Regions from separate parts of the Pseudoalteromonas sp. ASV78 genome, predicted to be linked through region 1. Evidence: predicted binding sites of a transcription regulator. Region 1 holds the regulator's gene; each other region holds the start of a gene.

Region 1 (5,794 bases):
GCTCATGTGTGCATTAAAGTGAGCCAAGAAGCCTGCCCATTAGGGCTTGCACCAACGGCAAGCACCACAGCCACACTTGCGATGGGCGATGCGATGGCAGTTGCCCTGCTAGAGACTCGTGGTTTTACCGCCGATGACTTTGCACTCTCACACCCAGGTGGCAGCTTAGGTAAACGCTTACTGCTATGCTTAAAAGATATTATGCACAGTGGTACTGCAACACCTATCATTAATGACAAGCAGTGTATCAAAGACGCGTTAATTGAAATGTCTGCCAAAGGATTAGGTATGACGGCCATTGTTGATGATAACAAGCAACTTGCGGGGTTATTTACTGACGGTGATTTACGCCGTATTTTAGAGCAACGAGTTGATATTCATAGTACTTTGATAAGCACTGTAATGACTCGCACTTGTACCACAGCAACCGCAGATATGCTCGCCGCCGAGGCACTTAACATTATGGAAAATAAGCGTATCAACGGCTTAATTGTGATTGATGATGAGCAACGCCCTATTGGTGCACTGAACATGCAGGATTTGCTAAAAGCAGGAGTTTTATAATGCAGTTTGCTGATTTATACCAGCCGCTTGGTGACGATGCACGCAGCCGTGCACAGAAAATTAAACTGCTTATTTGCGACATCGATGGCGTATTCTCAGATGGCCGTATTTACCTAGGCAACCAAGGTGAAGAACTAAAAGCGTTTAATACCAAAGACGGCTTTGGTATTAAAGCGTTGATCAACAGTGGTTTTGAAGTAGCCGTGATCACCGGTCGTCATTCACAGATAGTTCAGCAACGAATGACTAGCCTGACTGTACCGCACATTTATCAAGGCCAAGAAAACAAGTTGCAAGCTTATCAACAGCTCAAGGATAAACTGCAGTTAACTGATCAGCAAATTGCCTACATTGGTGACGATGGGCCTGATCTGCCGGTCATGGAGTTAGTGGGATTTGCAGTGGCAGTAAACGATGCCCATCCACTGATCAAGCGTATTTCACACTATACAACCATGCTACCTGGTGGCTTTGGTGCCGTGCGTGAGTTAACTGATTTACTGATGCTCGAAAATGGTAAATCGTTAACCTGCGAAGGGACTAGCTCATGAATAGTGCGCGTTTAATATTATGCGTACTGTTCGTCGCTTGTATGGTGTGGCTGTGGTTCCCCTATTTTAATCAACCTGCAACCACAGTACAAAACCAAGAAGATATCATAGCAAAACCTGATTACACGGCGGTGGCATTAAAACAAACCGCATTTGATGAACAAGGTAAGATTAGCCACAAAGTAACCGCTGCAAAAATGGAGCTCTATCAACAGTTAGGCTTCACTTACTTTGAGCAACCTATTTTTACTTTATATAATCAACAACAAACGTGGCAAATTAATGCAAACGAAGCCACCTTATATGAAAATCATCAATTAATTTTAGAAGGCAATGTGGTGGCTAAAAACCTGACCAACAATGCCATGATTGAACATATAAATGCAGACAACATTCAGGTTGATATTGAGCTGCAAACCATGAGTTCTGAACAACCAGTAGAATTGATCGGACCAAATTTAAAGATCACTGGGCGCGGCCTGCATGCCGACTTAAAAGCCGAAGTGGTAGAACTAATTAACCATACGCGAACCATATATTATGACCAATAAATTTGCTCACTTGCTTGTTATACCAAGCTTATTCATGGCCTTTTCAAGCTTTGCAGAGACTGCCTCACCGCCTGCGAACCAAGTATCGATCAGTGCAGACAAACAACTTGCACAACTGAAAGATAATATCGGTATTTTTGAAAAGAACGTTGAGATCATTCATGGTAACCGTCGTATCAAAGCTGACCGCCTTGAAGTACACAAACGTGAAGACTTAGGCGATAATAAACAACTGCTTGTAGCGACTGGCAACCCAGCTTATTTTGAAGAAAAACAAGCTGATGGCACGATCATGAGCGCCAGTGCTGAAGAAGTTCGTTACGACGTTGCAAAGCGCTACTTAACCTTAATTGGTGACGCACAGGTTACTCAAGCAGGGCAAAAAATTAATGCTAAAAGTATTACCTACGACATGGATCAACAACTGATCAGTGCCGAAAAAGGCGCAAGCTCAGACGATCGCGTACACACTATACTCGTGCCAGTAGACAGTAAAAAAATCAAATCTAAAGGCCAACCATGAGTACATTAAAAGCTGAATTTTTAGCGAAAAGCTACAAAGGTCGCCAAGTTGTCAAAAGTGTTGGTTTAGAAGTAACCGCTGGCAGCATTGTTGGTTTACTTGGCCCAAATGGCGCAGGTAAAACCACCACCTTTTATATGATTGTAGGCTTAGTGCCTAGCGACAAAGGCAAAATCAGTATTGATGATAATGACATTACCCTACTGCCAATGCATAGCCGCGCCCGCTTAGGAATTGGTTACTTGCCTCAGGAGTCATCAATATTTCGTAAGTTGACTGTATATCAAAATCTTATGGCGATTTTAGAAACCCGCAAAGAGCTAAAAAAGCAAGCCAGAGAAGAAGCCCTCGACAGCTTACTTGATGAGTTTAGCATTCAACATATTCGCGACAGCCAAGGTATGGCGCTATCAGGCGGTGAACGCCGACGCGTTGAAATTGCGCGCGCTTTAGCTGCAAATCCAAAATTTATCTTGCTAGACGAGCCTTTTGCTGGCGTTGATCCAATTTCAGTGTTAGATATAAAGAAGATTATTGAACACCTTAAAAACCGTGGTATTGGCGTACTTATTACCGACCACAATGTACGAGAAACCCTTGATGTTTGCGAAAAAGCCTACATAGTTTCTCATGGCGAGTTAATTGCTTCAGGCACACCTGAGCATGTACTCGCCGACCAAACAGTTCGCGATGTTTACCTAGGTGAGCAATTTAGGCTATAAAGCCACACTTAGCTAAGCATCTGCTAAACTTAACAATGACAATAATAAAAGGATTGTTAGAGATACATGAGGCAATCACTCCAGCTGCGCATGGGCCAGCAACTTACAATGACACCGCAACTGCAGCAAGCGATTCGCTTATTGCAGCTCAGTACATTGGATCTCCAGCAAGAAATTCAAGAAGCGCTAGATAGCAATCCGTTGTTAGAACTAGAAGAACATGAATATTCAGAAGATACGGCTGGCAAAAACGAACAAAAACAAGATAACGATGACTTAACTGTCAGTGCCTCAGCGGACGACAAGCCTAGTGAATACGAACAAGAAAGCAGTGAAGCGTTAAGTAAAGAAACACTCAGTGACGAAATGGCCATGGACGTCACTTGGGATGAATACATGAGTGCAGCGCCAAACAGCTCATCAGGCCCAATGCCTGAAGATGAATCTATTTATCAAGGCGCCTCAACAGAGACCTTGCATGAGTATTTAATGTGGCAGCTACAACTGACTCCGTTTAGTCCAACCGATGAAGCAATAGCCATTGCGATTGTTGAAGCCGTTGACGACTCAGGTATTTTAACCCTCAGCTGTGAAGACCTTGTAGAGAGTTTAAATCAAGGCAACAGCGAAGAAGAAATCGAACTTGACGAAGTGCAAGCAGTGTTAAAGCGCATTCAGTTATTTGACCCAGTTGGCATTGCCGCACGCAGTTTACAAGAATGTTTATGTATTCAATTAAATCAATTTGATCCCGCAACGCCTTGGATTAGCGAGACAAAAATGATTTTAACGGATCATATCGATTTATTAGCTAGTCGCGACTATCGCACTTTGATGAAAAAGACTAAGCTTAAGGAAGAAGAACTAAAAGAAGTCATGACACTGATCCACAGTCTCAATCCAAAGCCTGCGGATACCATAGTACGGGAAGAGTCAGAATACGTTATTCCTGACGTATCAGTGAAAAAAATTAAAGGCCGCTGGGTGGTTGAGCTTAATCCAGACAGCATGCCAAAAATTAGAGTGAACAGCCAATATGCGGCCATGTCACGCTCAGTAAAATCGAGCACTGACAGCCAATTTATTCGTTCGCATCTGCAAGAAGCTAAGTGGTTTATAAAAAGCCTAGAAAGTCGCAATGATACATTACTCAAAGTAACTAACTGCATTGTTAAACAGCAGCAAGGGTTCTTTGAACATGGCCCTGAAGCCATGCGACCTATGGTGCTAAATGACGTTGCTGAAATGGTTGAAATGCATGAGTCGACAATTTCTCGGGTAACAACCCAAAAATACATGCATACTCCGCGTGGTATTTTTGAGTTAAAGTATTTTTTCTCAAGCCATGTAAGCACTGAGAATGGCGGCGAATGCTCATCTACCGCGATTCGAGCATTGATCAGAAAACTGATTAGCGCAGAAAACTCAGCGAAACCATTGAGTGATAGTAAAATTGCAGATATATTGGCAGAGCAAGGTATCAAAGTAGCTAGACGGACTATTGCAAAATACCGCGAGTCACTGGCTATTCCACCGTCAAATCAAAGAAAGAGTTTGATTTAAGGCGTAAAATCAAAAAAGGAAAATGCTTATGCAACTAAATTTAACTGGTCGTCACGTAGAAATTACTGATTCATTAAGAGACTATGTAAACAATAAGTTTGCGAAGCTTGAGAGGCATTTTGATCACATCAACAATGTCCATGTTATTCTTGACGTAGAAAAGCTAAGCCAAAAAGCAGAAGCCACAATACATGTCAGTGGCGCTGAACTATTTGCCTCAACTGAGCACCAAGACATGTACGCAGCCATTGACGGACTAATCGACAAACTTGACCGTCAAGTAATCAAACACAAAGAGAAACACGCTCGACACTAATACTATGAAATTAAGCTCACTTATTTGCCAGGACTGCAGCAAAGCTGCGGTCCTTTTTAATAGCAAAAAACGGATCATTGAATTTATCAGCCAATTGGCTCATGAACAACTTCCCCAGCTATCGCAACAAGAAATCCTCGATGCATTACTCGCTAGAGAAAAACTAGGTAGTACAGGCATTGGCCGTGGTATTGCGATTCCTCATGGTCGTATGGCGGGTATTGAAAACCCACTAGCGATAATTTTAGTGAGTGAATCACCAATTGATTTTGATGCGATTGATAATCGTCCAGTGGATCTATTTATCGCCCTCATCGTACCAGATGGTGATAGCCAACTTCATTTGAAGACGTTAGCCACAATTGCTGATAAACTTAACGACAAAGATTTTTGCAAACAATTACGTAGCGCAAAAACGGACCAAGATTTGTATCACGTTATTGTTGAGCAGTCGTAGTCATACCAATTGCATTGCATTACTGATCTATTATTGCGACAGGAAAATAGCGCTATAACAAGGCGGAAATTATGACATATAGTTGCGCTATATAAATAATTTCTGACAAAGTTAGTGAGTTATTTAACAAGCTAGAATGATCATGTTTTTAATAAAATTGGTATTAAATGAAGGAGAATTTACATGGAGTTAATCATCATCAGTGGCCGCTCTGGCTCAGGTAAATCTGTTGCCCTGCGCGTAGTCGAAGATCTTGGCTATTATTGTGTTGATAATATCCCTGTCAACTTATTACCTTCATTAGTGCGTAGTGTTTCTGATAATTACGACAAAATTGCAGTCAGCATAGATGTGCGTAATTTACCCAAGGAACAAGAAGAATTTAACGATATTCTTGAATATTTGCCAGGTTTTGCAAATCCGACATTATTTTATTTAGACAGTGACGATCAAACGCTGATCAAGCGTTTTTCTGAAACCCGTCGCTTACACCCATTATCTTTGGATTCTTTGCCGCTTGATTTAGCCATCAAACAAGAAAAAGTAT
Region 2 (5,794 bases), 700 kb from region 1:
TTGCTGGGCAGCAAGTTGGGTATCATAATTTGCTTACTGTATTTGCTAATCATCATTATTTTGGTGGTGGTTTGAAGATAGCGCCCAAAGCCCAATTAAATAATGGTTATTTAGAGTGCTACAGTATGGCTGCGGGTGGTTTAGTAGGTAACTTATATAGTTTTATACGCTTATTGCTGCGTAACCACCACGATATGACAGGGCTTAGTTATCAGCGTTTAACCATTGCGCATATTGATACCCCTAATTTACTGATAGAGGCTGATGGTGAGCTGGTTGGGATGACGCCTGCCACCGTGACTATTCATTCGCAAGCGCTGCGTTTTTGCATACCGCAGTGCTAAATTTAAGTAACCTGAACTCTGATTAAGATATTATTCTAATATGCTGATTTAAAAGCATAAATATTGTTAAGTAATAAGCGGCAATAAAAAAGCGCCTAACAGGTAGGCGCTTTTGGCGTTAGTTGCGTGTATACGCATTCTAACTGGGGATGGAGCGTTTACTGGCAAGTGATGCCTTATGTGACTCGATAAACGCTTTAATTCTTTTTGTTGGAGTCAGTACAATGGCATTACCAAGCAGTACTAAACTAAAGCCGATAAATGTATTGGCTTGCCAACTAAAACCTTCAAATAATGTACTTAAAGTCACTGCAACCAATGGAAATAACACAATCACATAACTGGCACGTTCTGGACCGATATTTTTCAATAGGGCAAAGTAACAAGCAAATGCGATCACAGTGCCAAACACAGCTAAATAAACTAATGAATACCAGTAACTAGTAGGCGCAGATAAGCTCAAGCTAGCATCAGTAATTAATACATAAAATAGCAAACCAACCGCGCTGTATAGCATGCCCCATGCATTACCTTGCATAACACCAATTTGTTGTTGGGAGTTACGGACACTGACCATATTACCCAATGAAGCCACAAAGGTACCGGATAAGGCAAGTAGTAAACCGACCAACGCCCCATTACTCAAGTCGAACTGCTGTAATTGTGGCCAGAATAAACTTACGATACCCACGACGCCAATTAATGCACCGCTATAAATTCGTTTTGCTATTGGTTTAGCAAAGAATAAGCGGGTATTTACTATATTCATCAGCAGTAACATTGAAAATGCGATTGACGCCATGGCAGACGTTAAATAATTTTGCGCCCAATACAGTACTAAGTAATTTAGGCCAAAGTTACACAGCGCCAGTAATACGAAAAAACCATGATCGCGACGGCTATACTGCATTGGTAACTTTTTAACAGTTACCCAGATCCACATTAATATGGCCGCTAAACTAAAGCGATAAAACAGTGATACTTCAACGGCAATGTCGCCTAGTTGAAATTCGATTGCGAGCCAGGTAGAGCCCCAAATCAAAACAGTTAAAGTATAAAGCGCGATGCTTTTCATGGTCGATCCTAGTGTGTCGATTAAGTGTTTATTTTAATCTGCTTCTGTATACTTAACATATACAGAAAATTAGAAATGCAACCTGTACAGATTTTGACGGTTGATAAAACTATTTTGAGAGGCATCGGATGTCGTTAGTAGTAAGTAAAAGTAATCACGATTTTTTATACTTGCAAGTTATGCAGCTGATCCGTGAGTTATCAGAGCAAGGAACTTTACTCCCTGGTGAAAAGTTACCTTCGCTGCGTAAAATGGCCGATAAACTTAAAGTCAGTATTCCGACGGTGAAATTGGCTTATCAATCACTTGAAGCACAAGGGTTGGTTGAAGCACGAGAAAAGTCAGGCTATTTTCTAAAGTCATCGACTACGCAATTAGCACGACCTAGGCGAGTAAAGCTCAGTCGTGAGCCGGTTGCGGTAAATATGCAGGTGTTGATAGAGCAAGTTTATGATGCTATTCACCAAGCGGGTGTGGTGCCATTTGGTATTGCTAATCCAGTGGCGGCAGCGCCAACCGATAAAATGCTGAGCCGTACAATGCGCCGAGTTATGTCTATAGCAGGCAGCCGCGCAATAAATTATGGTGCAATGGATGGCTTTGCCCCGTTGAAAAAGCAGTTGATCCATCGCTATTTAGATTTTGGTATTGGTGTCGATCCGCAAGAGCTGGTGATCACTAACGGCGCACAAGAAGCTTTGGCTATTGCCCTTAAATGTGTGGCAAAAGCGGGCGATGTGATTGCCATTGAGTCGCCTTGTTATTTTGGCATTATTGAATTGATCGAAAGTTTAGGGCTGAAAGCACTTGAGATCCCATTATGCCCTGATGATGGGATCTGGCTTGATGATCTTCGTCAGGCTTTACAAGATCATGATATTAAAGCTTGTGTTTTCTCTACTTCGATTAATAACCCTGTCGGCAGCTTTATGCCTGATAGTAAGCGTAAAGATCTGGTCGTATTATTAGAATCTCATAATGTAGTATTAATTGAAGATGATGTTTACGGCGACTTACATTTTACTGCGCAACGAGGCACACCTGCGCAAGCTTACTCAACGAAAGGATTGGTGCTTACCTGTGCGTCTTTTTCAAAAACGGCAACACCGAGTTATCGCGTTGGCTGGTTGATTGCTGGTAAGTTTGCAGCCCAAGCACGGCGCTATAAACGTGCATTGAGCTGTTCTACTTCGTTGATCAATCAGTGGACGTTATATGAATTTGTACAAAGTGGCGAATACGAGCGAAACCTTAAACTACTCAAACAGCGTTTACGTAATAACAAAGAGCGCATGATCTGGTGTTTACAACAAGCCTTTCCGAGTACTGCGCGGATCAGCGATCCGCAAGGTGGTTGTGTGATCTGGATTGATTTAGGGAGCGGGTACGATAGTGTTAAACTGTTTCAGCTAGCGCTCGAAAATGGCATTAGCATTACTCCTGGCTATATTTTTTCCGCCACCAATAAATACCGTAGTTGTATTAGGTTAAGTTATGGTTTGCCATGGAGTGAAAAACTTGAGCAAGCAATAAAAACGCTTGGTGAGCTCGTTCATTTAGCTAAAAAATAAAAAAGCAGCACCTTTTAAAAGAGTGCTGCTAAAGGGATATCAAATTTTTAGCGTGTAGAACCAGAGTTCTGGTTAGTTATTTTGTTTATAACTAAATAATTGGTAATCTTTCAGCTCTGGTACTAGTTTAACTAATTGTTGCTCTTGCTCTGCAATTGTTGAAAAGTTACCGCACAGTGCGTCAGCGCGTTTTTCTAATTGACTCGCTTGTTGCTCAACTTTGGCTTCGATTTCTGCCCCCATGTTTTCCATGCGTTGTTCAAAGGCTTGCATATCACCACCTGAGCCCATTAGTTCTGAACCTACTGCCATTAAAATACTGCCCATTGATTGCATCATGGCAGCTTGCACGGCGCTTTCTATTTGCTGATCAAATTGGCTTTCAAAGTTTTCGCCAAATTGGTTAAAGCTTTGTTGCCCCATTACAAAAGCGCCTTGTTGATAAAAGGTGTTTTCAACTTCAACGTGAATATCTGCCATTAGGGCATTGATGCCGTCTAGGCCATCGATATTAAATGCATTGGCGACTTCTGTAATGGCAACACCCGCGATTTTTACCCCATCAAGGGCAATGTTGGCAACTTCAGGTAATTGGCTACGCAGGCTGTCTGAGTAATTACTGATCGCTTGGTGTTGTTGACTGTTTAGTGGCAAAGTTTGGCCATCGATGATTAATTCACCATTATCAGCAAAAGTCATGGTGTGATTATCTGCGGTAAATATTTCTAATTCGCTTGGTTTGATACGAATATCATTTTTAAATTCAATATCGCATGATTCACTATTGAAAGAGATATTAGTCTCATTATCATTATGTGCCATTGCCCCTGTGGCAATGAATAAAGAACTTATTAATAGTAATTTTTTCATTTTAATTTCCTGCTAATTTGTTGATTGTAACCAGTACGTATTTTTCTTATTTAATACTTATCAAGTTTGATGCCAATAATTTTTAGTATTTAAAAACAAAGGGCTAACAGTTTTTTGTGGTTTTTAAAGAGGATGCTCAGATTATAAAAAAACTATTTTTTAGTCATTTTGACTAATATGCATCAATGCATAAAAGATGTTTATCGTTTCGATAAAAAACTCTCACTTTCCAGAATTCAAATTTAGCGCTATTTATTCACAATATCGACATAACACTATTCTACAGTGGTGTTGTGGCTTTATTTTAGTGCGTTTTCATCATCTGAAATCGTGCTGAACATTTTTAATTTTACCAATGATAGTGATAAAAAATCCTGAATTGGTCTCAAACACTTTATGGAGTGGGTTGTGGGTAAGACATTTAGTTACGATGCGCTAGATGACGATTTTGTTGAAGACGAGTACGAAATGGTCGGGCGTAATCAACACGACAAGAATAAGCAAAAGGTAAAGAAAAAGTTGGAAGACTACCTTGAGCAAAAACGCTTGCGTAAAAACTTGGGCGATGATGACTTGGATGAGTATTTAAACGACTAAGAGATAATTTAGATAAAGAGGCAAATTGCCTCTTTATTGCTTTTAGCAGCTCATATATTGTTGCTTTTAAGGGCTTTGATAATAGCGCCTTCGATTTGCTGCGGCTTAGTAAATGGTGCAAACCGTTTGATCGCCTTACCGTCACGGCCAATTAAAAACTTGGTGAAATTCCACTTTATTTTGCGGGTTAAAAATCCCGGTAATGCAGACTTTAAGTGCCTGAATACAGGGTGAGCGTGCTCGCCATTAACATCAACTTTGCTCATCATCACAAAGTCTACGCCGTAGTTAATTAAGCACCCTTGCTCGATATCTTTGGCGCTGCCTGGCTCTTGCTTACCAAACTGATTACACGGAAAACCAATAATTACTAATCCTTGCTCGGCGTATTTTGCATGTAATTGCTGCAAGCCTTCATACTGTGGCGTAAAACCACATTTACTCGCTGTATTGACAATTAATACGACTTTGCCTACGAAGTCTGAAAAATCAATTGTCTGACCTTGAAGGTTGCTGGCTGAAAGTTGGTGAAAGTCGTTCATGGTAATCACTTATTATTGTTGTTTGCTAAATTCTATCCTGAGTTGCGACAGACATACAGCTTAAATTCTAAGCGCATTTAATTTATTAAGTTGAACGCTAGATAATGACGTACTCTTCAGCGGCAATTTTCAACACTAACTGCGTTGAGTTTATTTGCAAGAAGCAAGTGTCTGAGGCGCCAATTCGCTTAATCAGAGCGCAACTTAGCGATGAAATTTTAGCTATTAGTGCTTTAAGGATTAAAGCTGGCAAGTAAATATTCAATTAATAATCGCACTCGGTACGGCATTAAGTCTTTACGTGGATAGACCAGCCAGGAGGCGTTGTCAGTTACTTGGAATTCATCAAGTAAGGTAACTAATTGCCCCTGTTGAATATACTCAGCAACAATATCGGTGGCTAAATGGGCGATCCCTAAGCCCGCTAATGTTGCTGCAAGCAGTGCGCGAGGATGATTGCTGCGCCAGTTACCGGCAACTTTAACTTCTTTTATTTCATTATTAAAATTAAAACGCCAGCGTTTCCCCAAAGCGATTAAACAATTATGCTCTGTTAATTGGTATGGCGTAGTTGGGATTGACTGATGTGCTAAATATTCTGGGCTGGCAACGAGCGTCATTATGCGAGGGCTAAGTGGTCGTGCAATTAAGTTGGAGTCTTGCATACGGCCAAAGCGAATCGCTAAATCAAAGCCTTCTTCGACTAAATCGACATTGCGATTGTTAAAGTCCATATCTACTTCAACCTCAGGATAACGTTTTACAAACTCCACAATCTTAGGTGCGACATGACAG
Region 3 (5,794 bases), 3.4 Mb from region 1:
TGGGTCAGTTAACCCTGTTATTAAGTCGCTTAGCGTGTTTAAAATATTTTCTTTTTTTGGCGCTTCTAAAGTAAAGTCTACCTGCCCGTTTGCAACTGGGCTAATATCAATTTCCATCCCCGCAAGTTTAATTTTTGCTCCCTCAAAACTACCCGTGCTGACGATATTCCCACCTTGTTCGAGCTGATATGTATTAGGTGTACCGGCGGTCGTTATAATATTAAACGTATTTGCACCGGCCCCAGCTGCAGGATCAGCGTTATAATTCGCTTTATGAAATGCATCAAACGGAGCTTGCTCACGTACATACACTTTTGCACTGGTGATACCACCCGATACAACGCCGTCATTAGAGGCGACATTTAAGCGCGCATTGACCTTTTCAAAGGTATCAACCCCGTTATCGCTGGATTTGATCTCAACCCCTTCTGCAACTTTAATCTTGTGCTGACCTTGGTCACCGCCATACACATATTTACCTGTTGATGAATCTAAGGAATAAGTTTGGGTGTTATCCTGATAGCCTGAAAATATATATTTGCCATCTTCAGTTTTGGCATTCATTAAATCAAGCACACTACTTTGTATCGATTTAAGTTCCTCAGCAATACCTTCACGGTCTATATCTGTATAAACCCCATTACCAGCTTGAATCGCGAGTGTATAAGCTTTCTCAAGTGAGCCTTTGATATTCTCAAGCACACTTTCTTGGGTATTTAACCGGCTCGTCAGCATAGTAATATTTTTACTATACTGTTCATTCGTTTGAATACGGTCGGTATACAGTAAAGCCCGCGCAGTTGCCGATGGATCATCTGCAGCGGTCAGTACGCGTTTTTGGGTATTAACTTGTTCTTGCGCTTTATTAACATTTTGTTGGTTATTCAAAATAGAATTTAAGCTATTTTGATACATTTGGTTATTTGATAAACGCATAATTACCTCGCAGCACTAAGTAAAGTGTCGAAAATTGTACGAGCTGCTGAAAGCACTTGTGCAGAAGCTGCGTAAGACTGCTGAAAACGCAATAAGTTTGCAGCTTCTTCATCTAAATTCACCCCTGACAATGACTCATACCACGCCTCTGACTGTTGGGCTAATGCGTCAAAAGCAGCCCCGTTGGTCATAGCTTGATTGGTTACAACACCAATATCAGTGACTAACCCTGCATAGGCTTGATTGAATGTTTTATGGTTATCAGCTGATGCGGTCGTGGTAACATTTTGCCGCACTAACTCGCCGCTTTGTAGCCCAGCCAACATTAAGCCATTGCGGTTATCATCAAAGCCGCCTTCATTAAATTCTAATGTAAAGCTATCACCTATAGCTGGTGTTCCTTCAATGTTAAAATCAAAACCATAGCTGTCATACGGAGCGCCAGCTTGAGCAAGCATATTCTCAGCAGGAGGAGTTATAGTAAATGTTGTTGTTCCGTTGCCATCTGTAAGTGTGTATTCATTTGCGTTTGCGGTTTTGACAATACTAATATCACCATTCGCTAAAGCTGGTGGACTTGTCGTTGTAAAGCCACCGCTAGTTACACTGCTCACTGTTCCAGCAGATATATTGGCATTACCAGTATTATTTATGTTATCGGCTGTACGGATAGGTGATGCCAATGCGAGCGCTTCAGGCCTATCGGTGGCGAGTGTTAAACTTGATGCGGCTTGTGCATTAAGCTTTACTGAAAATTGATCGCCAACATTACCACTACCCGACACATTTAATTGTAAACCATACGACTCTCCGCCAGTAATCGTTGATGAATCAATTACGCCAGCGACGATATCCGCGGTTGCAGGAGTTCCTAATGGCTGACCTTTATTATCGACAGGTTGTATTTCAACAGTTGTGCCACTGGTATAAGTAACAATAAAGTCACTGGCAGGAATTTCACTGCCTTTGCCGGGCTCTAAAGTCGCCGTTATACTTGAATTGCCAGTATTGGCTTGATAAGCGTGACCGCCAATAGTTGGGATTGTAAAAATATCCCCACCGAGTTCGCCATTACCGTCCATTCCTAAACGGTTTTGTTGATTAAACGCATCTGCAATCGCCAAGCCCATTTGGCCAAGTTGATTTTGCGCGGGTACTAAAATGTCATCACGAAATGCCAGTAGGCCACCTATTTTACCTTTTAATTTACTCGCATCCACTTCAAGCGGCACCGCTTTGCCGCCATCTATATCTAAATGTAATTCTTTAAAATTAGGATCCGGATCGCCAGCCATCGAAAATAAATTAAATGCACCATCTTGCATTACTAATGACTCACCAGTGCCCATAAAAACAAGCTTCTCACCATTGGGGCCATCTAGTGTTTCTACATCGATTAGCTCTGATAATTTACGAATAGCTAAATCTCGTTCGTTATACATAGTGCTTGAGTTTGCTTCGTTGCGTGTACCATTTACGGTCGCAATTTGCTTATTCAAGCTGCTAATATTTTGAATTAATGTATTGGCTTCATCAGAAAAAATTTCTAACTGCTCATTCACGATATTTTTTTGATCAAATACAATGCCTGACAAACGCTCCATTTGATCAAGCAAGTTTTCTGCATCTGTCATCACTAATGAGCGTGCAACAGATGAAGACGGTTGATTTAAACTTTCCTGCACATTATTGAATAACGAATTCATACTGGTCGATAAACTATTGGATTCTTGAGAAAACAAGCTATCAACACGACCCGCTTCAGTGACAAATTGATCAAAAAAGGTTTTATTTGAAGTATCGCGATTGAGCTGTTTTTGAGCAAACTCATTTAATAAGCGATAGGTATCTCCACGACCAACTTGATTGTCGATCATGGTCATATGCTCTGTACGCTCGCGTACATAACCCACTGTGTTCACATTGGCAATGTTCTTACTGGTGGTTTGTAGCAATTCTGAATTAGCGCGAACGCCTGAGCTTGCAATGTCAAATAAGTTAAACGACATTCTAATTTACTCCTTGGCGAACCAATGTTGCCGCCAATGTTTTTAGTTCGGTTCGGTTAAGCACTTGCTTAATTTTGTCAGCGTAATTGGGGTCTGTGGCATAACCTGCTTTTTGTAATGAGTCTAAGAAAGCAGCCGGTTTTGCGGTATTTTGTAACGCTTCTTGGTAACGTGGATTTTCTGTCAAAAACTCAACAAAATCATTCACACTGTCTTTAATAGAATCGTATGCTCGAAAGCTTGCTTGTTTTTTAACTGGCGTGCCTTGTTCAAATTCGAGTGTCATTTTATTGGCTTTCTCACCCTGCCAGCTTTTATCTGATTTGATATTAAATAAGTTAAAGCTACTGTTGCCATCACTTTTATTAATAATATGTTTCCCCCAGCCAGTCTCAAGTGCCGCTTGTGCAACCATCACCGCTGGGTTCAAACCAATTTTTTCAGCCGCTGTTTTCGCATGTTCCCAAACACTGCTAATAAAATCTTCAGCATTTTCAAATTGCGGTTTTTGCGCTGTTGATGAACTGCTATTAACAGCCTTGGTGTCAGTCGTATTATCGGCATTTTTACCGGTTGCACGTTGATCACTAGTAAAATCATCGACAGTGCGCAGCACTGAACTAGGGGTAAAGTTTTTTCCATCAGGAGAGAGTTGTTGCACTATGAGATCGGCTAAACCCAATGAGCCTTTTGAAGATAAATCAACCGATAACTGTTGATCATGCATTTCTTCAAAAAACTTTACACCACTGGAATTAAAAGGACTGTCTTCGTCTTCAAACGCTTCATTTGCTTTGCGCATGCTTTTAAGCAACATTTGCGTAAAAATAGATTCAAATTGTGCCGCTGCTTTTTTTAGCGCTTCTTTTGATGCTTCAGGCGAGGCATCACTTTTTAAGGCATCTTGACGTAAGGTATTAAGATTGCCTAAATCAAAGAAGTTTTGTTTATCGAGATGATTAGTATCCATCAGCAAGTTGACACAGTGATTAATAATGAAATTAATAATGCAATAATTGAGCCAAGGCGAGTTTGCAGATTACTTATAAAGAGTGCGAGTTTGCGAGTTTGCGAGTTTGCGAGTTTGCGAGTTTGCGAAAGTATAAAAGCGTTGATTAATTATGCAAGTCAAGCCCCCCTAAATGCGAGTTAACGCAAACTTAGGGGGTCAATATGGTTAAATAACCACGAGTTGACCGTTGATGGCACCCGCTTCTTTTAATGCTTCAAGGATTGCCATTAAATCCCCCGGTGCAGCACCTACTTCATTAATTGCGCGTACTAAATCGTCAAGGCTCACACCTGGGTTGAATACAAAGGCTCGTGAATCATCTTCGTTAACATCAATAATACTTTGATTAGTAACGGCCGTTTCCCCTTCACTTAATGCGTTAGGCTGAGATACATTTTGCTGTTCTGCAATTGTAACCGTTAGGCCACCATGGGTAATTGCCGCTGCTTGTAACTTTACATTTTTACCTATTACTATAGTGCCTGTGCGTGAATTAACGATAATTTTTGCCGAGGTATCGGCTGGTTTAAACTCTAAATTTTCAAGCGTTGATAAATAAGCAACACGCTGTGATGCATCACGCGGAGCAAGCACACGAATTGAGGCTGCATCAAGTGCGTGTGCGCTATCAGGGCCAACCAACTCATTAATCGTTTGCTCTAAACGTTTTGCCGTCGTAAAGTCAGGACGATTTAAGTTAAAAGTAATATAATCGCCTTGCATAAATGGGCTTTTAATTGCACGTTCAACCGTTGCGCCATTGGGAATACGCCCTACTGTTGGGGTATTCATAACAACCCTACTACCATCGGCGCCTTCAAGGCCTAAACCACCGACAATTAAACTACCTTGCGCTACTGCATAGGTATTACCATCAACCCCTTTTAAGAAAGTTTGCAATAATGTGCCACCGCGTAAACTACCGGCACTGCCGATTGACGATACAGTAATATCAATAGTTTGACCGGGTTTTCTAAATGCAGGTAACTCGGCATGAACAGCAACCGCAGCCACATTTTTAATCTTAGGCTTTAAATTCGATGCCATGGTAATACCAAAGCTATTGAGCATGGCTTTAAAGCTTTGTTCAGTAAAACGACTTTGCTCACCGGTGCCAGGTAAACCGACTACCAGGCCATAACCAACTAACTGGTTTGAGCGAACACCTTCAACCATTGAGACATCTTTGATACGTTCAGCGCTGGCACTACAGTGCCAAACTAATAAACATATACACAGCAACGCTTTCAAGCTATTCATATCAACATCCTTTAAAAAGGGAACAGAGAACTACTGAAGAATCGTGTTAACCACCCTCCCGTTTGAGTCTCTTGCATTTGCCCTTTCCCAGAATACTGAATGCGCGCATTCGCGATTCTGTTAGAGGTCACAGTATTATCTGCGGTAACATCTTGCGGACGAACAAGCCCTTCAAGACGAATAAATTCTTCACCGGTGTTTAAGGTTAACCACTTTTCACCACGGATCACTAAATTACCATTCGGTAATACCCGCATCACATTCACCGAAATATCACCAAATAAACTATTAGATTGATTTGACTTAGTATCCCCTTTAAATTTTGCACCACTGCCAACACCAAATTGAATACTATCGCCGCCAATATTAACGGGTAGTCCGCCTAAACCAATGACAGGGTCGAGGCTAGCATCACTTTGTTTATCCGTTTCAGTTTTAGCTGCTTTTGATGATTGCGTTGATTCTTGCAGTTTAACTGTAATTATATCCCCGGTGCGTAAGGCTTTTTTGTCTGAATATAAATCGTTTGATAAGTAACTATCAAACAATGAGCCTGTTGGTACGACTTGCTCTGCGG
Region 4 (5,794 bases), 630 kb from region 1:
GCTTAATAGTAGCCGCCTTATTAAATTTTATGAGCACTTAAAGTAATAATCTAGAACACGCGTTTAACCGTTTGCTGTATCACAAAGCAGTATTGTTGTAGCGACTAGCAAAAGCCTACGATTAATATGCGCTGTTGTGATTGTCTTTATAGTCGATCACCACCGCATTGTGTGCATGCAAGCTTTCTTGATGTTCTATTTTGAACCAGTAATCCGATAACTCGCTCATTGCTGTTAATGCTTGTTTTATACGTCGTGCGGCATCTTCACAAAACATTAGGTTGCTGGCGTTTAGTTTCGCAAAGGCTTGCTCATCTTGTCGTTTTACGGCGGTTTGTACTGGGGTGCCAATAACGTTTTCAAAGTGTCTAATCAATGCCGCTATATCAGGCAATTGTTGGTTCAAAAAGGTGAGTTTAAGATCAACAAAGGAACGCTGGCTATGGGCTGTGGCGATACTGCCTTGTGCTGATTTGAGCCAAGCAGTGAGTTGGGTTTTATTAATTTGCGGCTCACTAAATTGTAACTCCACTGCGTCACTCAGTGCTTGTCGCGATAATGCCGCAGAGCAAGGGCAAGTACTTGAATACGGAATTGTTAAGCTAAGTTGTGTGCTAAGTTGTTGTTCAATATATTGGCAATTAAGTTGTATAGGGTACGATTGATAGCCAAATTCGTTACTGAGTAGCGCCGGCTTTTTTAGCATCAACTCAAAAGCTAAATTGATTTTTGCACTTTGACTTAAGCCTTGTTGCGATGCAACCAACTCTTTTAATAGTGAGGTTAACATGGCGGTGCTCAATGGCTGTGAACTCAGTGCATGATTAACTTTAAGGTACAGCCTCGACATATGAATGCCTTTCGCGCTGCCTTGATCTAAGCTGACAAACACATCTGTTTTGGCACTAAGTTGCTGGGGTGGCTCGGTTAAAATATGCAATGGAGTTGCAATGGCCTGCATTCCTACCCAGCGTAAAGGGAGCGCAGAGGCTACATGGTCTGTTGCAGTAATATCGGCTAAGGTGGTGTTGCAATAGTTCATAAGTTGTCCAACTATCGATTAAATAATAAAGGCATGGCTGCCCGAGTGGCTTCTAAAATATGGTAACCGTTAAACACTTGCTGACCATTTACCCAAGTACTGACAATGCGCGCCGAAAACTGCTGATCCGCAACCGGAGTCCAGCCACAAAGGTAGCGTGAATGCTGGTTTGCTACTGAGGTTGTTGCGTTTGGGTTGAGCAGCACTAAATCGGCATAATAGCCTTCACGAATAAAACCTCGTTCGACAATGCGATAACGCAGTGCGGGATTATGGGCGGTTTTTTCAACGACTTTTTCAATACTGAATGTGCCATTGTGAACCTGTTGCATTAGCATAAGTAAGGCATGCTCAACTAATGGTAAACCTGCAGGGGCTTGATTGTAGGGTTGTTGTTTTTCGTGCCAAGTATGGGGCGCATGATCGGTTGCGATAATATCAAGATGATCGCTGTTTAGTGCGTTTAACAAGGCTTGGCGATCGTAGTTGCTTTTGATCGCAGGGTTACATTTAATCAAGTTTCCTAAACGAGCGTAATCGTTATCGCTAAACCATAAGTGATGAACGCAGGCTTCGGCTGTAATGTGTTTATTGGTAATTGGCCCAGCAGTAAATAAACTCAACTCGCGTGCTGTTGTAATATGCAATACATGCAGTTGCGTGTGGTACTTTTTTGCTAATGCTACAGCATAAGACGATGACGCATAACAAACTTTTTCATCACGGATCTGTGGATGGTGCTGTATTGTGGGTGTGATACCTTGGCGATATAACTTGCGTAAGTTTTGTTGAATAACCTGGCCATGCTCACAATGTGTGGCAATAAGCACCGGGCTTTCTCTGAAAATGGCGTCTAATGCGGCTGGATTCTCAACTAATAAATCACCGGTTGAGGCGCCCATAAACACTTTAACCCCGCATATTTTTTTTCGGTCAAGGGCCTTTATGGTGTCTAAATTGTCTTCTGTTGCACCAAGATAAAAAGCGTAGTTAGCAGCCGAGTGAGCTTTAGCGCGTGCGTATTTATCTTCGAGTGCTTGCAGCGAGGTTGTTGCGGGATTGACGTTGGGCATTTCCATATAGCTAGTAATACCACCCGCAACAGCGGCGCGTGACTCACTGGCAATAGTGCCTTTATGGCTGAGCCCAGGCTCTCTAAAATGAACTTGGTCGTCGATCATACCTGGCATTAAATAACAACCTGTAGCATCGATCACCTGATCAAGCGCAGTTGCAGATAAGCTGCTAGCAATGCTGTCGATGCGATCGCCTTTAATTCGCACATCGGCGGCCACTGTGCGGCCTTCGTTAACCAATAATGCGTTTTTGATTAATTGGCTACGCATCGTGACTCCTTAGCAATTAAAGTCGAAAGTTAGTGTGAGTCGCTTATTGCTCGTCCATGTTGTTAGTGCTGGTGTTGGTTGAGCTAACGACATTGTGAGCATAGCTTCCTGAGTGAGCGATAAGCTTATGGTTGTTGTGTGGGTGTACAGTGGGGCTTCTTACAACGCAGTTGATAATTACGAAGGTGACCATAAGCGATAATGCATGAGCCCAGTAGCGTGAGTATAACTTCGCCGTATTTATCTAGTTGCGATGCAGTAAGAAATTGCACACTGATCAGCACCACTAGGCCAACAGAACCAGTAATAAAAACATTTTTTTGGCGATGGTGTAAGTAACCCATTAGCAATGCAATCACACTGATTGGCAGCACGGCATAAATCAGCCAGCGATGAAATAACTCATCGTCGAATGCTAATAATCCCGCAATTGATGGTAATAAAATGAGTATCATGGGTAATAATAGGCAATGAGCAATACACAGGAACGACAGGCTTATAGCCATTTTGTCGGTAAATAATTGTAACTTAGTCATGAGTACCTCATGTTGAGTGTGAGTTGCCGCCTAATGAGCGACACTGTTGGCGTTTTTAGCTAAGCTATGACGCCATATTATTTAAAACGACCATGTTATTGTTGGTTGCGCCGCTATTAATTTTTGCATACCTTGACCTTGCTGATTGAGCCACTGAGCTTTGATATGGGTCAACGAAGTGGCCCATTTAAATAACAACACAGAGACCTGATCAACAGTGTTTGGGCAGGTAAAGTAATATTCTAATTCGATATCATGGTGAGCATTAGCTTGCTCAGTGTACTGACTTGGTGTCTGCAAAGAGTGTTTAATACTATCAAGCTGGCATGCTTCATTGAATGCAATGATCTGGGTATGATCTGCAAATCGCGCAGCTAATTGTTGTATGGCTTGGTGTTCAGAGTCACTTTTAGGAGTATGTTCAAAACCAAGTAGATCGGCACTGGGCAAAACAAATTGCAGTAACCATGTTTGCTTATGCTGGGAAACAAAAAGCTCACCTTGACCATGTACATGGCCGTATGCTGCTGTTGTAAAGCTTAACGTTAGTGTTAATAGCATGACAAAAAGCAAGGTATTTTTCATTTAGTCATCGTTCTATAGAATATTTATTGTTATAATATAACATATCTATATTGGTGTAAAATAAATATCTGTGAGTTTTATTGACTACTTGGGGGGATTAATTGAAGGTAAAAAAGTGTGAGGTTATTAAATTACGCGTGATAAGAGTGGGGTAATCGTAGCGCGCGTTAGTGCATATAACACTAACACGCGCAGCTGCGCTATAAAGTTAATTATTCAGCGCGTGACATGGTCATAATACGTTCGCGCAATTGTGGATCTTGTTGGGCTTGTTGAGCAATTTCACTATACTCAGCAACCGTTAATCCTGCTTTTTCTACAGCCTTAACCATTTCAGCCTGTGCTCTTTGCTGAATCGTTTGTGCTTGTTCCGTATCTTCAGCACTTTGAAACTCTGATTCATACCGCGCACTTATTTTATCGATTGAATCCATAGCAATACTGAACTGTAATAACTTTGCATCTTTGATACTTGATGTCTGTTGTTGTGGTGGTACTGCTACCCCCGTATTGGCATTAACCATACCCGCAGTGGCAGATAGAGACAGTGCGGCGATACATAGTGCGATAGTATTTTTTTTCATAAATGTTACTCCAATTATTTTGAGTTCGATTTACTTATAGCGAAGAGCATGCCAACATTTAAAATAAAAATAACGTATTGATTTATATTGAGTTTAATTTATTTCTCGGTTGTTTAGCTTTATTGCATAAGCAGTGGTGTGTATACTAATGATACACCGGAGGAGGGCTTGTGACAAAATTATCCAGTTTTCGCTATTGGCACCTAGCGAGCTTACAGCGCAGTTTATTGTTTTATGTAGTCTTGCCAATGTTATTACTAACAGGGCTGGCAATACGTTTTGGTTTGGTTTATACCAACGAGTTAGTCACCACCAGTATGCGTACAGATCTAGAGTTAATCGGCCGTGCCATACGTATACCCATTAGCGACGCGTTATTAAAACAAGATACTAACGCCATAAATGCGCACTTAGAGTCGGTATTCACGATTGGGCGGGTTTATGGTGCCTCAATTTATGACGTTGATGGTGCTTTAGTCGCGGCAACTGGCGTGATTGAGCCCGATCTCACTAATAGCCAGTTGGCATCTGAGGTGGTTAGCACCGGTCAACAACAAGACGGTTATCGATCGGTGTCGGGGCAATCATTGTTTTCGCATTTTCTGCCTATTGTTAATCGCAGTGGTCAAATTCATGGCTTATTGCAAATTAGCCGTAAGGCCAGTGACTTTGAACAGTCATTAGCTAAGTTATCAAATAAAGCGTGGTTAAGCTGGTTTGCACTAGCAATATTGAGTTTATTGATTATGTGGCGCGGTCATAAACGAGTGATTGGTCAACCGATCAACGAATTAGTCAGTAGTATGCGCCGGGTTGCCAGTGGCGAACGGCGTTATCGCGCGCGTTTGCAGGGCCCGCTTGAGCTGCGAGAAGTCGCTAAGGGATTGAATCATATGTTAGATGAAATCAATGCCGCCGAGCAGCAACTACTGGCGCAACAGGCACAACAGCGAAAAATAGAACAGCAGCTTAAAGAGCAAGAAACCATGGCCGCTATTGGTCAAGTCGTTAGCGGCGTTGCCCATGAATTGGGCGCACCGTTAAGCGTTATCGATGGCCGTGCGCAGCGGTTATTACGCCAACATCCCGATGCCGACAGCCAACGCCAACTACAGGCAATTCGTGGTCAAGTATTACGCCTTAATCGCATGGTAAAACAGCTGCAAGCGTTTGCTCATACACCAGTGACTAGCTGGCAGCGGATTGCTTTATTACCGCTATTGCAGCAAGCCGTGCAGAGCATTAGTTATGAGTTACAAGACGATGAAAAACAACCCGAAATCAAACTTCCTTGCCCCGATATACTGTTATATGTCGATATTGCACGGCTAGAGTTGGCGCTTGTTAATGTATTAAGAAACGCTACGCAAGCAGCTGCCAGTCAGGTGGTGATTGAGTCGCAACAACAACACGATCAGCTGCTTATTAAGGTTCAAGATGATGGCAAAGGGTTAACCAGTAATCTCACCACAGAGCAAATGATGACCCCTTTTGTGTCAACCAAGCCACAAGGTCAAGGAACGGGGTTAGGACTTGCCATCGTGCAGCAAATTATGCAGGAACACCGGGGTACTGTGAGCTTAAAAAACAACCCCGAAGGTGGCTGCGAAGTGACCTTAACCTTACCGCTAACCAAGCAGGATATATACCAATGAGCAGTTTATCGCCTTACCGATTAGCCATAGTTGAAGACGACCCGGA

The links. The regulator sigma-54, encoded in region 1, starts transcription at its own class of promoters, with help from an activator protein. The targets are predictions, from matches to a motif close to GTTGGCACGNNNNTNGNNT.
Region 2: the regulator sigma-54 is predicted to act here: its motif matches at 3,919-3,937, upstream of ACMVDV_RS12795 (YggN family protein).
Region 3: the regulator sigma-54 is predicted to act here: its motif matches at 3,953-3,971, upstream of flgJ (flagellar assembly peptidoglycan hydrolase FlgJ).
Region 4: the regulator sigma-54 is predicted to act here: its motif matches at 4,131-4,149, upstream of ACMVDV_RS13085 (DUF4168 domain-containing protein).

What each region holds. Positions count from the first base shown of each region.
Region 1 is NZ_JBLOPA010000001.1:3,551,923-3,557,716, reverse strand. Features, by position in the region: gene ACMVDV_RS16175 (KpsF/GutQ family sugar-phosphate isomerase) at 1-564, shown strand, start outside; gene kdsC (3-deoxy-manno-octulosonate-8-phosphatase KdsC) at 564-1,115, shown strand; gene lptC (LPS export ABC transporter periplasmic protein LptC) at 1,112-1,666, shown strand; gene lptA (lipopolysaccharide transport periplasmic protein LptA) at 1,656-2,189, shown strand; gene lptB (LPS export ABC transporter ATP-binding protein) at 2,186-2,911, shown strand; gene ACMVDV_RS16150 (RNA polymerase factor sigma-54) at 2,978-4,474, shown strand; gene hpf (ribosome hibernation promoting factor) at 4,503-4,790, shown strand; gene ptsN (PTS IIA-like nitrogen regulatory protein PtsN) at 4,795-5,247, shown strand; gene rapZ (RNase adapter RapZ) at 5,431-5,794, shown strand, end outside.
Region 2 is NZ_JBLOPA010000001.1:2,851,252-2,857,045, reverse strand. Features, by position in the region: gene ACMVDV_RS12810 (diacylglycerol/lipid kinase family protein) at 1-344, shown strand, start outside; gene ACMVDV_RS12805 (DMT family transporter) at 484-1,419, opposite strand; gene ACMVDV_RS12800 (PLP-dependent aminotransferase family protein) at 1,548-2,990, shown strand; gene ACMVDV_RS12795 (YggN family protein) at 3,063-3,860, opposite strand; gene ACMVDV_RS12790 (PA3496 family putative envelope integrity protein) at 4,269-4,457, shown strand; gene ACMVDV_RS12785 (glutathione peroxidase) at 4,508-4,999, opposite strand; gene ACMVDV_RS12780 (LysR family transcriptional regulator) at 5,233-5,794, opposite strand, start outside.
Region 3 is NZ_JBLOPA010000001.1:134,840-140,633, reverse strand. Features, by position in the region: gene flgL (flagellar hook-associated protein FlgL) at 1-936, opposite strand, end outside; gene flgK (flagellar hook-associated protein FlgK) at 939-2,945, opposite strand; gene flgJ (flagellar assembly peptidoglycan hydrolase FlgJ) at 2,947-3,915, opposite strand; gene ACMVDV_RS00525 (flagellar basal body P-ring protein FlgI) at 4,123-5,217, opposite strand; gene flgH (flagellar basal body L-ring protein FlgH) at 5,229-5,794, opposite strand, start outside.
Region 4 is NZ_JBLOPA010000001.1:2,918,452-2,924,245, reverse strand. Features, by position in the region: gene folE2 (GTP cyclohydrolase FolE2) at 122-1,042, opposite strand; gene ACMVDV_RS13100 (dihydroorotase) at 1,054-2,388, opposite strand; gene ACMVDV_RS13095 (MerC domain-containing protein) at 2,514-2,924, opposite strand; gene ACMVDV_RS13090 (ZrgA family zinc uptake protein) at 3,006-3,509, opposite strand; gene ACMVDV_RS13085 (DUF4168 domain-containing protein) at 3,722-4,093, opposite strand; gene ACMVDV_RS13080 (ATP-binding protein) at 4,264-5,748, shown strand; gene ACMVDV_RS13075 (sigma-54-dependent transcriptional regulator) at 5,745-5,794, shown strand, end outside.